2 regions of the Nocardioides sp. GCM10023255 genome follow, and region 2 is predicted to be linked to the other one. Evidence: riboswitches for the same ligand, from Rfam matches in the RefSeq annotation. Region 2 holds a riboswitch; the other holds the start of a gene.

Region 1 (7,343 bases), on a different contig from region 2:
TCCTTGATCGGTGACACGTCGAGCTCGAAGAAGACCTGCTCGGCCCGGCCGGCGGCCGCGCCGGTGTCGTAGGCGGAGACGACGTCCGCGGTCCGCACGCCCTTGGCCCACTGGGGGTAGGCGTCGAAGTCCGCGATGACGGCCATGACGTCGGCGGGAGCGGCCTCGATCTCGATCGAGGACGTCGTCTGCTCGGCCATGGGGCTCCTCGGCTGGGTGGTGGGCCTGTCCGTCGTCGCAGGGGCACCGGCCCCGGCTGCGTGGTCGCGTCGGGGAGCGAGCGTACCGGATGCGAGCGGCCCGTCCGGCAACGGTAACCTCCGTCGATGACCCGCGTTCACCCAGTGCTGCAGCCGCGCCGTCGACCGTGACGGCCTGCTCGGCGGAACAGCCCCGAGGAGGCACCGTGCGTGAGTTCTCCACGCCCCTGACGATCGAGGTCCCGGCCACGGGCAACCTCACCGACGACGTGGTGGACAACGCCCACGAGGCGCCCGACGCGGTGGTCTTCAGCCGCCACACCTCCGCGGGATGGGAGGACGTCACCGCGGCGACCTTCCTCACCGAGGTGACCGGGGTGGCCAAGGGCCTCGTGGCCGCCGGGATCGAGCCCGGGGACCGGGTGGCCCTGATCTCCAAGACCCGCTACGAGTGGACGCTGCTCGACTACGCCATCTGGTTCGCCGGCGCGGTCACCGTGCCGGTCTACGAGACCTCGTCGGCCGAGCAGATCGCCTGGATCCTGAAGGACTCCGGCGCCCGGGCCGTCGTGGCGGAGGGCGCCGACCACGTCGCCCGCGTCGCCGAGGCGCGCGGCGACCTCGACGACCTCAACCACGTGTGGTCGATCGCCGACAACGCGGTGGACGTGCTGACCCGGCTGGGCCAGGACATCGCCGACGACGTGCTCGAGGAGCGGCGCCGGTCCGCCACTCCCCTCGACCTCGCCACCCTCATCTACACCTCGGGCACCACCGGGCGGCCCAAGGGCTGCATGCTCACCCACGGCAACTTCATGTTCGAGCTCGGCGTCGCGGTCGAGGAGATGGAGCGGCTGTTCGCGACCGAGGGCGCCGCCACCCTGCTCTTCCTCCCGCTCGCCCACGTCTTCGCCCGGATCATCCAGATCGGCGCGGTGAAGTCTCGGACCCGGCTCGGCCACAGCGCCGACATCAAGAACCTGCTGGCCGACCTGCAGGAGTTCCGCCCGACGTTCATCCTCGCGGTCCCCCGCGTCTTCGAGAAGGTCTTCAACACCGCCTCGCAGAAGGCCACCGCCGACGGCCGCGGCAAGGTCTTCGACCTCGCCGCCGAGACCGCGATCGCGTGGTCCCGGGCCCAGGACAAGGGCCGGCCCTCGCTGCCGCTGCGAGCCCGTCACGCCGTCTTCTCGCGCCTGGTCTACGCCAAGCTGCGCGACGCCCTCGGCGGGCGCTGCGAGTACGCCGTGTCCGGCGGCGCCCCCCTCGGCGACCGGCTCGGCCACTTCTACCGCGGCATCGGCCTGACCGTCCTCGAGGGCTACGGCCTGACCGAGACCACGGCCGCGCTGAGCGCCAACGTCCCGGACGCCGTCAAGATCGGCACCGTCGGTCGCCCCTTCCCCGGCACCGCGGTCCGGGTGGCCGACGACGGCGAGCTGCTCTTCAAGGGCGGCCAGGTCTTCGCCGGCTACTGGAACAACGAGGAGGCCACCCGCGAGGCCCTCCAGCGCGACGGCTGGTTCCACACCGGCGACGTGGGCGAGGTCGACGACGAGGGCTTCGTGCGGATCACCGGCCGCAAGAAGGAGATCCTGGTCACCGCCGGCGGCAAGAACGTCGCCCCGGCCGTGCTCGAGGACCGCCTGCGTGCCCACCACCTCGTCGACCAGTGCGTCGTGGTCGGCGACGGCCAGCCGTTCATCGGCGCCCTGATCACCCTCGACACCGAGTCCCTCCCGGCCTGGGCGGAGACCCACGGGAAGTCCGGCGGGGTCGCCGACCTGATCGACGACCCCGACCTGCAGGCGGAGATCCAGGGCGCGGTGGACGAGGCCAACAAGGCGGTGTCCAAGGCCGAGTCGATCCGCAAGTTCTCGATCCTCCCCGACGAGTGGACCGAGGAGGGCGGCCAGCTCACGCCCAGCCTCAAGCTCAAGCGCAACGTCGTGATGCGCGAGTTCCGCGACGAGGTCGCCGCGCTCTACTCCTGAGCGGCTGCTCCCGACCGACTACCCCTCGCCGGTCCGGTCGGCGAGCTGCCGGGCGATCGCGATCCGCGTCAGGGTCGTGGGGTGGCTGCCGAACCACAGCTGCGACCACGCGGGCGGGGTCGGGTCGGCCAGCGACTTCAGCGCCAGCTCGCGCTGCATCGCCTCGAAGGCGGTGGGGTCGTGGGTCGCCTCGAGGGCGTCGACGTCGGCCCGCGTCTCGATCATCCGGCTGACGGTGTTCTGCACCGGGCTCGCCAGCAGGGTGCCCAGGGCCACCAGGGCGAGGACCAGCGGCACCACCGCCGGGTCCCCCATGGACCTGCGCCGGCCCAGCGCCCCGACGAGCAGCCCGAGCAGGCCGACCCCCGCCAGCGCGCCGGCGGCACCGAGCACCGAGCCGACCAGCACGTCGTCGTGCCGGGCGTGCGCCAGCTCGTGGGCCACGACGGACAGTGCCTGGTCCTCGGGCAGGTCACGCACCAGGTTGTCGTAGACGACGACGCGCCGGGTTCCGCCGAAGCCGGACACGTAGGCGTTCAGGGTCGTCGTACGACGCGAGGCGTCGGCGACCAGCACGTCGTCGACGGGCACGTGCTCGGCGTCCGCGAGCGCGAGGATGCGGGTGCGCAGGTCGCCGTCGGGCAGCGGCGTGAACGAGTTGAACAGCGGCTCGACCAGCAGGGGGTAGACGAACGACCCGACCAGCACCAGGCAGGCGAGCAGCCCTCCGGCCACCGCCGGCCAGGCGCGCCGCCAGCGCCGCGCGCAGCCGACCAGGACCACCAGCGCGAGCGACGTCGTCACGACCGCGACCAACTCGCTGCGGGCCACGTCGGCGGCGAAGCCGCTCCACGGCTGGGTGCTGAGGCCGTAGGCCACCAGGTGCCGGTGCAGCAGGACCGCGAACGGCAGGGTCACGACGCGACCGACCAGCTCGAGGCCGACCACCGCGAGGACCACCCGCCACCACCACGGGCCGCGCAGCCGCTCCACCAGGTCGCCGCCGACCCGGGTGAACCCGAACCAGCAGGCCACCAGCAACGAGACCGCCAGCGAGCTCCAGCTCCACCACCGGGCGCCGGACGAGAACGCCTCGGCCCGGTCGACCTGGGCCTGCGTGAAGACCGAGCCGGGGGCCGCGGGACCGGGCGTGCCGCCCGGCACCGGGTGCCAGGGCACGAGCCAGGCGGCCAGGCCGGCGAGCAGCACTCCCCCGACGACGAGGACGACGACGGACGTCCTGCGGTCCTCGGGGGTCACGACGCCAAGTCTGTCAGGAGCCGCCGCCACCGCGTGGTCAGCTCGGCGACGCTCAGGCCGAACGTCGACCTGAGGGCGGGGCCGAGCCCGGTGCCGGCGTCGACCTGCTCGTAGAAGCGCACCAGCGCCGCCTCTCCTCCGGTCCGGGCCAGCAACCGGCAGGCCAGCCAGGCGCCCTCGTACGACGCGCCGAGGTGCGTCGTGGTGGTGTCGAACTCCGCGGCGTCCGGCAGCCTGCTCGGGGCCCCTTCGCGACGCACCTGCCGGGTGATCTGGCCGGCGGTCGTGGACAGCGGCAGGGCGACGTCGCGCAGGGCGACGTAGTCGGCGAAGCCCTCGAGCAGCCACAGCGGCATGCCGCTGGTCGCCGCGTCGGTGGCGACGTGGACGGCCTCGTGGCTCATCACCACCTGCGCGCCCTGGGGGCGCAGGTCGCCGAAGACCTCCGGGTTGACGAAGACGTGCACCGGGGACGAGGGCGTCAGCGACCCGTCCACCGTGGCGGTCACCGCGGCGATGTTGGCGTACTCCCCCGGGTCGGCGGCCAGTGCCGCGTCGAGGTCGCGGGCCGTGGCGGGCACCTCGACGACCAGCCCCGAGCGCCACCCCGGCAGCACCCGGCGTACGACCGGCACCGCGGCCCGGGCGCGCGCGGCGTACTGCTCGGCCCGCCGGGACGGACCGGCGACCATCACGAGTGATCCCGGGGACCGGAGCACGCGGAGCGGCTCGTGCAGCCACAGCGGGTCGCGGCGGTCGCCGCCCCCGAAGCCGTCGACGGCCACCCGGTCCCCGTCAGCCACGAAGCGGACGGTGACCTCGGCCCGCGCCGGGGCGCGGTCGAAGCCGGCGAACCGCCAGGTCGCGTCGACGGCGGCCGACCAGGACCCGTCCGGGGCCACGGCCCCCTCCTCGTCGACGTAGCGCAGCGAGAAGTCCTCGACCCGCAGGGCGCGGGCGTTGCCGACCACGGCGGCCAGCAGCGTGGCGGCCGCCTCGTCGTCCGGGGGTGCGAGGGCGCGCGCGGCGGCAGCGTCCCGGGCGGCCACCGCGGTCTCGAGGTCGTGCAGCGCTGCGGCGGCCGCCCCCGGCTCCACCCGGGCGGCCGGCCCGGCAGAGGGGGTGGCGACGTACGGGTCGTCGTCGAGGACCAGCCGGACGACGAGCGCCGCGACCAGCACCAGGGACAGCGAAAGGCCGGTCGCCCACAGCAGGGGGCGACCGGCCTTCCCGGACGTGCGATCAGCCAGGGCGGACCGCACCGACGTACGGCATCGTGTGCAGGCTGGTGACCTTCACGCCGGCGCTGGGGTTCTCCGCGTTCACGATCATGCCGTTGCCGATGTACATGCCGACGTGGCTGATCGGGCTGTAGTAGAAGACCAGGTCGCCGGGCATTAGCTCGGACTCCGGGATGTGCGGGCCGCTGTTGTACTGGGCGCTGGAGGAGTGCGGCAGCGCCACGCCCGCCTGCGCCCAGGCCATCATCGTCAGGCCCGAGCAGTCGAACGCGCTGGGGCCGGCGGCGCCGTAGACGTAGGCCTTGCCGACCTGGGCCATGGCGTACTGCACCGCGGCGGCGGCCCGGCCGGAGGCCGAGACCTCGGGCGTGCGGGTGGTGCTGCGCGAGGTGAGGGCGTCGCGCTGCTCGGCCTCGAGCTTGCCGAGCAGGGACTTGGCCTCGGAGAGCTTGTCGTCGATGGCCGCCTTGTCCTCGGCGAGGCCCTTCTTGAGCTCCGCGATCCGGGCGGCGCGCTTCTCGGTCGCCGAGCGGCGGATGTCGAGCGCCTTGGCCTCGGTGGCGTAGTCGTCGAACAGCTGGCCCTGCATGTCGTTGAACGCCGACATGGTCGAGAGCTGGGACAGGAACGCCTGGGGATCGTCGGACACGACGACCTCGCCGACCGCCGAGAGGCTCTCGCCTTCGTACTGGTGCACGATCGAGTCCTTGACCTGCTCCTGGACGGCGCCGAGACGCTTGTCCTGGCGAGCCTGGTCGGCCTTGAGCGAGACCAGCTCCTGGTTGAGCTCCTTGAGCTCGAGCCGGGCGTCGTTGTACCGCTCCGAGGCCTGCTCGGCCTGGTGGTACAGCGTGTCGACGCGGCTCTTGACGTCGTCGATGCTCGGCTCCGCGCCGGCGGGCGTCGAGGGGACGACTCCCACCACGGCCGCGAGGGCGAGTCCGGACAGGGCAGCGCCGATAGGGCGCGTGATGGTGCGCTTCCGACCGTTCAGCACGAGCGGGCGGTCTCCCTTGCGTGTCGTACGCCTACCGGGTGAGCTGACGGGTTCGGGCACGACAGGCCCTACTCCCGCTCCTCGCCGGCACGAGTGCCGACGCCTTGCGGGCGATTCACCCCAGGTGGGTTGGTTCCCCGGCTCCCGGGCCTCCGAGAGGGCCCGAGACTCAGCGCGGTGCCCGCGTGGATCCGGTCTGATCCACGTTCACGGACACCTGAGCGCCACACACTAGTGGGGGGTCGGGCGGAGCATCAAACTCCCCTCCCCATGTTGGGCCGTGTTTCTGGCCACGGCCGACCCTCAGGAGCACACTCCTGTCACATTCGTCACTGTGGTCACGCCGACTCGATGTCGCGGCCGGCGATGGGCTGGACGAGCCGGAGGGGCGGCACGAGGCCACCCTCGGCCAGGACGTCGAGCGCACGGCGCTCGTCGTCGTCGAAGGTCAGCTCGGGGGGCGGCCCCAGCAGCACGGTCACCACGCAGTCGTGGCACGCCAGGCCGCGCACCACGCAGGTGTCGCAGTCGATTCGCGTCGTCATGCCGGTGACGCTGCCACCCGCCACCGACACCGCGGCCCGCGTCGGCCGGGCACCGGCGTGTCGGCCCCCGCCCCCTGGTCAGCTCAGCAGGCCGACCAGCGCCTCCGCGGGGTGGGCCCGCGCCCCCGCCCGGGCCACGTCGGCGGCGACCTCCTGGTCGCTGCTGACGACCACGACCACCCGCCCGGTGGGCTCGGCCGCGACCAGGTCGCGGATGACGTCGTCGGCGATCACGCCCTCGGGGCTGAACACGACCTTGACGCCCCTCGGGGCCGGGGCGACGGTGCGGGCCGTCGCGGACGCCGCGTCGAAGACCACGGTCGTCTCGACGCCCAGCCGGGCCACCAGCGGCGCCAGCCCCTGCAGCAGCCGCGTCCGCTGGGCGTCCAGGGGCGAGGTCGGCCACGCGGTCTTGCTGACGTTGTAGCCGTCGACGATCAACCGGGCGCGTGGCATCGCGAGCATCCGCTCGAGCAGCGCCGGCCCACCGGCGACGGAGCCGGCCGCGCGCCCCTCGGCGACCCGGGTGAGCTCCGCCTCGAGGCGGTCCCCCGGTGCCCCCTCGACCCCGGGCAGCGCCAGCTCTCGGCGCAGCCCGGACGCCGCGTCGATCACGGTGTCGAGCAGCAGCCGGGCCCGCACGGTCACCTCGTCGCGGTCCGAACGCGCCGCCCGCCGGTCGGCCGTCGCCTCGGCCTCCAGCTGCGCCACCCGGGCGCGCAGCCGACGCAGCTCCTTGTCCTGGCCGGCCCAGCGGTCCGCGTCGGCGGCGCGCGACTCCTCGACCGCGCGCACCAGCTCCTCGTGCGCCGCCCGGGCCGCACGCTCGGCGGTCCGGGACTCGCCGAGCTTGCGGCGCAGCGAGGCGTTCTCGGTCTTGTACTCCTCCACCTGGGCGCGCAGCCTGGCCCGGGCGTCGTGCAGCGCCTGCTCGGCGTCGGCCAGCTTCTCCCGCAGCCGCACGGCCTCGGCCGCCTCCCGCTCGGCGCTGTCGGGACCGCGCAGGTCCTGGCTGAGCGAGACCACGGCGTCCTCCCAGCCGTCGGGGCGGACCAGCCAGGTCACGGCCGCCATCTCGACCGGGTCGCCGGACACCGCCTGCGGAC
Region 2 (7,343 bases):
GCCGGACCTGCCGGCCGCGCTGCGGGACCCGTTCCTCGCCGCCGGCCAGCGACTGGCCACCGCCATGGTCGAGGCGCTGGGCGCCCAGGGGTCGTTCGTCGCGATGAACAACACCGTCAGCCAGTCCGTGCCCCACCTGCACCTGCACGTCGTGCCGCGCACCAAGGGGGACGGCCTGCGCGGGTTCTTCTGGCCCCGGCACACGTACGCCGACGACGCCGAGCGGGCGGAGTACGCCGCCCGTCTGCGTGGGGCGCTGGACCGGTAGTCCGCGACCTCCGCGGCCGGACGGGCGCTCCCGGCCGCCGCCGTGGCGAGCAGCAGGCCTCGGCGTACCGACCCGGGACCGCCCTCTACAGTGTGGGGCGCTGAGCCACCCCCACCGAGTCGAGGAGTCATCATGGGCCGTTTTGACGGGCGCGTCGCTGTCGTCACGGGAGCCGCACGCGGCATCGGGTTCGGGACCGCCACCCGGTTCGCCGAGGAGGGTGCCTCGGTCGCGATCATCGACCTCGACGAGTCCGCGGCGGCCGAGTCGGCCGGCCGGCTCCCGCTGACCGACGGCGCCAGGGCGATCGGCATCGGCTGCGACGTGAGCAACGCGGAGTCCGTCGACGCCGCGGTCGCGCGGGTCGTGGACGAGCTCGGCGGCATCCACATCCTCGTCAACAACGCCGGCATCACCCGCGACAACCTGCTCTTCAAGATGACCGAGGACGACTGGGACCTGGTCATGAACGTCCACCTCAAGGGTGCGTTCCTGATGACCAGGGCCGCCCAGAAGCACTTCGTGGAGCAGAAGTACGGCAAGATCCTCAACCTCTCCAGCGTCTCCGCGCTGGGCAACCGCGGCCAGGCCAACTACTCCGCGGCGAAGATGGGCGTCCAGGGGTTCACCCGCACCCTGGGCATCGAGCTCGGCCCGTTCGGCATCAACGCCAACGCGATCGCGCCGGGCTTCATCGCCACCGAGATGACCGACGCCACCGCGGCGCGGCTGAAGATGGACGTCGAGGAGTTCCGCCGGCTCAACGCGGAGGCGAACCCGGTCCGCCGGGTCGGGTTCCCCGAGGACATCGCGGCCGCAGCGGCGTTCCTGTGCAGCGACGAGGCGTCGTACATCACCGGCCAGACGCTGTACGTCGACGGCGGCGCCAAGCTCGGCTGACGGCTGTTCGCGCCCCCAGATTGGGGGAGGGGCTCTTCCTCGCGGCGCGAAGTTCTGGTTAGCCTGCCGGGTCGCCGAAGGCGGCCGGCCCGGGTACGCCGAGTCCTGCCCGCCCGGGCCGCCCCGGAGCACCGAGGGCGGGAGCGGGGGACCCACAGGTCCCACCGCCGCACCTCGGATGCGGCTCGGGGTGAAGCCGGCGCCTCTCGGGCGGGCCCGGCGGAGGACTTTCCACCTCCAACCCGACAGCTGACCTCGCAGGCGTAGGAAAGGCCCGTCCCATGTCCGCACGCCTGCGCGCCCTCGTCGCGCTGCCCGCACTCCTGCTCGGCCTGCTCACGGCCCTCGTCGCCACCAGCGTCGTCACGGCGCCGGCGGCCGACGCCGCCACCCGCAACCAGCGGGTGCTGCACGCCCGCACCATCGCCCTCCACCAGCTCGGCGACCCCTACCGGTACGGCGCCGCCGGGCCGCGGGCCTTCGACTGCTCGGGGCTCGTCTACTACAGCTACCGACGCGCCGGGTTCGCCGTGCCCCGCACCTCCCGGGCCCAGGCCGGGCACGCCCGCCACATCCGCAGGTCCCACCTGCGCCCCGGTGACTTCCTCTTCTTCACCGGCAGCGGCGGGGTCTACCACGTGGGGATCTTCCTGCGCCGGGCGCACGGCCACGTGGTGATGGTGCACTCGCCGCGCCCAGGTCAGCGGGTCCGGCGCGAGGTCCCGTGGACCAGCCACTGGTTCGCGGGCACCCTGCGCGGCCGGTGAGCGGTGGTCGGCTGCTAGCGTCCCGGACCGTCCGGCGCGGGCGCGCCTCCCCTCGGGGGGCGCCGTTCCCCGGCACACTTGAAGTCGACCAGTTCACTAGACGAACGGAGCCCATCGTGCGCCGTGCCCCCCTGCCCGCTGTCCTGATCGCCGCCAGCCTCGTGCTCGCCGGCTGTGGTGGTGGAGACGACGACGCTCCCTCCTCGGACAGCTCGCCGGCCGCGCAGAAGGTCGCCGGCGGCTCCACGCTGGACTCCACGTGGCCGCTGACCGGCCTGCCGGTCTCGGGCGATCAGAGCGCCTCCCAGGACCACCCGGTGCTGGTGACCAAGATGGACAACACCTACTCCAGCGCGCCCCAGATCGGCCTCTCCAAGGCGGACATGGTGGTCGAGGAGCTCGTGGAGGGCGGCCTGACCCGGCTCGCGGCGTTCTATTACTCGCAGGTCCCCGGAGACGTCGGCCCGGTGCGCTCGATGCGGGCCAGCGACATCGGCATCGTCTCGCCGGTCGACGCCGACGTGGTGACCAGCGGCGCGGCGGGCAAGACGATCGCGCGGATCAAGGGCGCCGGCATCACCTTCTTCCAGGAGGGTGCCAAGGGCTTCCACCGCGACTCCGGCCGCACCGCGCCGTACAACCTGATGGCGAACCTCGGGGAGGTCGCCTCGGTCATCAAGCAGGACGAGGCCCGGCCCGACGACTACCTGCCCTGGGGCGACGAGAAGGACATGCCCAAGGGCGTGCCCGCGAGCACCGTCGCCGCGTCGTTCTCGGGCGGGCACACCACCAACTGGACCTACCGCGACGGCGGCTACGTCAACGAGAACACCTACGCCGCCGACGGCGACGAGTTCCCGGCCGACACCGTGCTGGTGCTGCGGGTGCAGGTCGGTGACGCGGGCTACCTGGACCCCGCCGGCAACCACGTCCCCGAGACGAAGTTCACCGGCAAGGGCGCGGCGATGCTCTTCCACGACGGCCGGATGGTGCGAGGCACCTGGTCCAAGGACGACCTCGGCTCGCCGATCGAGCTCTCCACCAAGGGCGGCGACCTGACGGTCCCGGCCGGTCACACCTGGATCGAGCTGGTGCCGGCCTCCGGTGGGAACGTCACCTTCAAGAAGTAGCCGTCACTCGCTGCCGGGCAGCTCGACGCCGGTGTCGGCGAGGGTCTGGAAGCCCGCGAGGATGAACCCGATCGCCGTCTCGACCCTGGTCGCGGCGGCGATCGGGTCCTCGGCGCTGGAGACCGACTCGCCGGCCGACGACATCGCCCCGAAGAAGATCCGGGCGAACGTCTGGATCATGTCCTCGTCGAGCTCCCACGTGCCGGCGCTGAGCACGGCGCGCACGATCTCGAGGACGTTGGCGAACGTCGAGCGCTCCTCCTGCTCCCGGTAGCGCTCGTAGCCGAGCACCGAGGGGCCGTCCTGGATCACGATCCGGCGGTAGCGCGGCTCCTGGACCTCGGTGAGGAACGCCCGCAGGCCGGCGCGCGCCTTCTCCCACGGGTCGCGGTGCCCGCGCAGGGACTTCTGGATCGTCCGCGACGCGTCGGCCTCCACGCGCTCGAACACCGCCTCGAAGAGCGCCTGCTTGCCGCTGAAGTGGTGGTAGAGCGCCCCCTTGGTGACCTGGGCGCCCGCGACGATCGCGTCGAGGGAGGTGGAGGCGTAGCCGTTGGCCGTGAAGAGCTCCTCGGCGACGTCGACGAGCGCCCGCTTGGTGGAGGCGGAGTACTGCTGGCGCCGACTCGCCCCCGCGACGCCGGGGACCTTGGGGACGAGCTTGGAGACCGAGGACTTGCTCATCCGCGCAGTGTAAGGACCGGGGAGGGGAGGGGGTGACTGGCCTCACCGCGCGCCGCTTTGCATACCGTCGGTACGTCACCGTACTCTGAGTACGTACCAACGGTATGTAGGTGACACGCAAGGAGCCGACCATGACCTGGAAGTCCTTCCACCGCCGCGGAGAGATCCTCCGCACCGTCATCGAGACCGCCGACCGCCGCCGGGACGGACTCCTCCCCATGGACGTCGACGGGGTCGTGGAGACCTTCGGTGACGAGATGTCGCTGCTCGGTGCGCTGCAGCTGCGCTGGCACACCCGCCTCGCCGGACGGATCGAGCGCGAGCTGATGGACCAGCCGATGGACCTCGAGCGGGCGGTCGTGGCCGCCTGGCAGGGGACCGCGGAGGAGATGCCCGGCGTGCGCGCGGTCGTGGACCACTACCGCGCCGAGCCGCTCGACGCGCGGATGGCCGAGATGATGGCCCGGGCGACCGCCAAGGAGCACGTCCTGCTCGCCGTGATGGCCGGACGGGTCAGTGCGCAGGACGCGACCGCCGTCCGGGTGGGCGAGACCATCGAGCACGAGGCGCGCGCCACCCGTCGTCCCACCTCCGGCCCGGCCGAGCCCGCGGCGCCGGGACTGCTCGACCGGATCAAGGCCGCGCTCGCCGCCTGACCCCCGGCCCGTCGGCGTGGCCGACCGGCCACCCGTGGGCGATGATGGGGGCATGACCGAGGTGCGGGCCGGCATGCTGCTGGTGGCCACGCCTGCGCTCCTCGACCCCAACTTCGCCGACACCGTCGTGCTGCTGCTCGACGTCGACGACAACGGCGCCCTCGGCGTGGTCCTCAACCGGCCCTCGATCGTCCCGGTCGCCGAGGTGCTCGGCGACTGGGGCGACGTGGTCGCCGAGCCGGAGGTGCTCTTCCACGGCGGCCCGGTCAGCACCGAGGGGGCGCTCGCGATCGGCTGGCTGCGCACCGAGGACGACGTGCCGGTCGGGTTCCGCGAGGTCGCGGGGCAGCTCGGCCTGGTCGACCTCGACACCCCGCTGGAGCTGCTCGACGGGTCGCTGGAGGGGATGCGGATCTTCGCCGGGTACGCCGGCTGGGGCGCCGGCCAGCTCGACGCCGAGGTCGAGGAGGGCAGCTGGTACGTCGTACCCTCCCAGCCGCGCGACGCGTTCCGGATCGACCCGGCGGACCTGTGGCGCGACGTGCTGCGCCGGCAGCCCGGCGAGCTCGCGTGGCACTCCACACGTCCGGTCGACCCTGAGCTCAACTGACCCGGACCTGAACTAGAGTGGGGCCTTGTGACCACCATCGGATTCTCGACAGAGACAGACGTCCGTGAGGACCGACGTACCGTCCCGACCGATGAGGGGGACCATGAGCGGTTCTCGCACTTCGTCGACAAGGACAAGCTGACCGAGGCCATGGTCATGGGCACGCCCGTCGTGGCCCTGTGCGGCAAGGTGTGGGTGCCCAGCCGAGCCCCGGAGAAGTACCCGGTCTGCCCGGAGTGCAAGGAGGTCTGGGAGTCCATGCGCGACGACGCGGGCGAGGGTGACGAGTGACGGGACGGCCCCACCAGGACCCCGCCCACCCCAGCTCCACCGCGCAGGACCAGCTCGAGATCGACCCCGCCCTCCCGCCCGCGTATCCCGACCGTGCGGCGTGGGGGACGGCTCCGTCGCTGCGCGCGTGGCAGGCGGCGGCGATGCACAAGTACTTCGCCGAGCAGCCCCGTGACTTCCTCGCCGTGGCGACCCCGGGCGCCGGCAAGACGACGTTCGCGCTGACGGTGGCCGCGGAGCTGCTCGGCCGGCGGATCGTCGACCGGGTCACGATCGTGGCGCCCACCGAGCACCTGAAGGTGCAGTGGGCCGAGGCGGCGGCCCGGGCCGGCATCCCCATCGACCCGACGTACTCCGCCGGCAAGGGCAGGACGTCGAAGGACTACGTCGGCATCGCGGTCACCTACGCCGGTGTCGCGGTCAACCCGCTGGCGATGCGGATCCGCACCGAGAACTTCAAGACCCTGGTCATCCTCGACGAGGTGCACCACGCGGGCGACGCGCTCTCGTGGGGCGACGGGGTGCGCGAGGCGTTCGAGCCGGCGGCGCGCCGGCTCGCGCTGACCGGCACGCCGTTCCGCTCCGACGTGAACCCGATCCCGTTCGTGACCTACGCGCCCGGCGAGGACGGCATCCCGCGCTCGGTGGCCGACTACGCCTACGGCTACGCGCACGCGCTGGCCGACCACGTCGTGCGCCCGGTGCTGTTCATGGCCTACTCGGGCGAGATGCAGTGGCGGACCCGCGCCGGCGACGAGATCGCCGCCCGGCTCGGTGAGCCGCTGACCAAGGACATGACCGCGCAGGCGCTGCGCACCGCGCTGGACCCCACCGGCTCGTGGATGCCGTCGGTGCTCGCGGCCGCCGACAAGCGGCTCTCGGAGGTGCGCCGGCACGTCCCCGACGCCGGTGGGCTGGTGATCGCCAGCGACCAGGAGTCCGCACGCGCCTACGCCAAGCTGCTGCGCCAGATCAGCGGCGAGGCGCCCACGGTCGTGCTCTCCGACGAGAAGGCGTCGTCGAAGAAGATCGCGACGTTCAGCGAGGGCGAGCAGCGCTGGATGGTGGCGGTCCGGATGGTCTCCGAGGGCGTCGACGTGCCGCGGCTCGCGGTCGGCGTCTACGCCACGACGTACTCCACCCCGCTCTTCTTCGCCCAGGCGGTCGGGCGCTTCGTCCGCGCCCGCAAGCGCGGGGAGACCGCGTCGGTCTTCCTGCCGTCGGTGCCGACGCTGCTCGGCCACGCCTCGGAGATGGAGGTCCAGCGCGACCACGTGCTCGGCAAGAAGATCACCGACGAGGCAGACATCTTCGCCGCCGAGGACGCCCTGATGGCGCAGGCGAACGCGGCGGAGAACGCGTCTGCGGAGCTGGAGCTCTCCTTCGAGGCGATCGGGTCGCAGGCGACGTTCGACCGGGTGCTCTACGACGGTGGCGAGTTCGGCCACTCCGGCGAGGTGCACGTGGGGTCGGAGGAGGAGATGGACTTCCTCGGCATCCCCGGCCTGCTCGAGCCCGACCAGGTGCGCGAGCTGCTGCACTCCCGGCAGAGCGAGCGGGCCCGCAAGCAGAAGAGCGCCGCTCCCACGACGGAGCCCGACACGGTGGCCCAGCTGTCCACGCACGAGCAGCTCGCGGTGCTGCGCCGCGAGCTCAACGGGCTGGTCGCGGCCTGGCACCACCGCACCGGACAGGCGCACGGCATCACCCACGCGGCGCTGCGCAAGGAGTGCGGCGGGCCGGCGGCCGCGGTGGCCACGGCCGACCAGCTGCACGCGCGCATCGACCGGCTGCGCGAGTGGGCCTCCCGCAAGTCGTCCTGAGCGCGTCCGGTCGCGCGTCCGGCACGGGCTCGGCCCGGATCTACACTCGGCACATGCCGGCCGAGACCTCCCAGACGCTCGACCGCGGGCTGCGGGTGCTCGACGTCCTGGCCGGCGCCCCCGGCGGGCTCACGGTCACCGAGCTGTCGGCCCGGCTGGCGGTGAACCGGACCGTGGTCTACCGCCTGGTCAGCACCCTCGAGCAGCACGCGCT

What was found. Region 2 has a riboswitch for cyclic di-AMP ahead of ACFO9I_RS12590 (C40 family peptidase). Riboswitches for the same ligand answer to the same signal wherever they lie in the genome.
Region 1: another riboswitch for cyclic di-AMP. It lies ahead of ACFO9I_RS19125 (C40 family peptidase); the one in region 2 lies ahead of ACFO9I_RS12590 (C40 family peptidase).

The regions. Positions count from the first base shown of each region.
Region 1 is NZ_JBHSHU010000011.1:53,882-61,224, reverse strand. It holds gene ACFO9I_RS19145 (SRPBCC family protein) at 1-200, opposite strand, end outside; gene ACFO9I_RS19140 (AMP-dependent synthetase/ligase) at 407-2,194, shown strand; gene ACFO9I_RS19135 (M48 family metallopeptidase) at 2,213-3,454, opposite strand; gene ACFO9I_RS19130 (hypothetical protein) at 3,451-4,716, opposite strand; gene ACFO9I_RS19125 (C40 family peptidase) at 4,697-5,620, opposite strand; cyclic di-AMP (ydaO/yuaA leader) riboswitch at 5,719-5,867, opposite strand; gene ACFO9I_RS19120 (hypothetical protein) at 6,031-6,237, opposite strand; gene ACFO9I_RS19115 (NYN domain-containing protein) at 6,316-7,343, opposite strand, start outside.
Region 2 is NZ_JBHSHU010000007.1:88,256-95,598, reverse strand. It holds gene ACFO9I_RS12600 (HIT family protein) at 1-268, shown strand, start outside; gene ACFO9I_RS12595 (SDR family NAD(P)-dependent oxidoreductase) at 401-1,168, shown strand; cyclic di-AMP (ydaO/yuaA leader) riboswitch at 1,298-1,440, shown strand; gene ACFO9I_RS12590 (C40 family peptidase) at 1,450-1,935, shown strand; gene ACFO9I_RS12585 (DUF3048 domain-containing protein) at 2,052-3,065, shown strand; gene ACFO9I_RS12580 (TetR/AcrR family transcriptional regulator) at 3,069-3,749, opposite strand; gene ACFO9I_RS12575 (hypothetical protein) at 3,881-4,405, shown strand; gene ACFO9I_RS12570 (YqgE/AlgH family protein) at 4,458-5,015, shown strand; gene ACFO9I_RS12565 (DUF3039 domain-containing protein) at 5,043-5,306, shown strand; gene ACFO9I_RS12560 (DEAD/DEAH box helicase) at 5,366-7,129, shown strand; gene ACFO9I_RS12555 (IclR family transcriptional regulator) at 7,183-7,343, shown strand, end outside.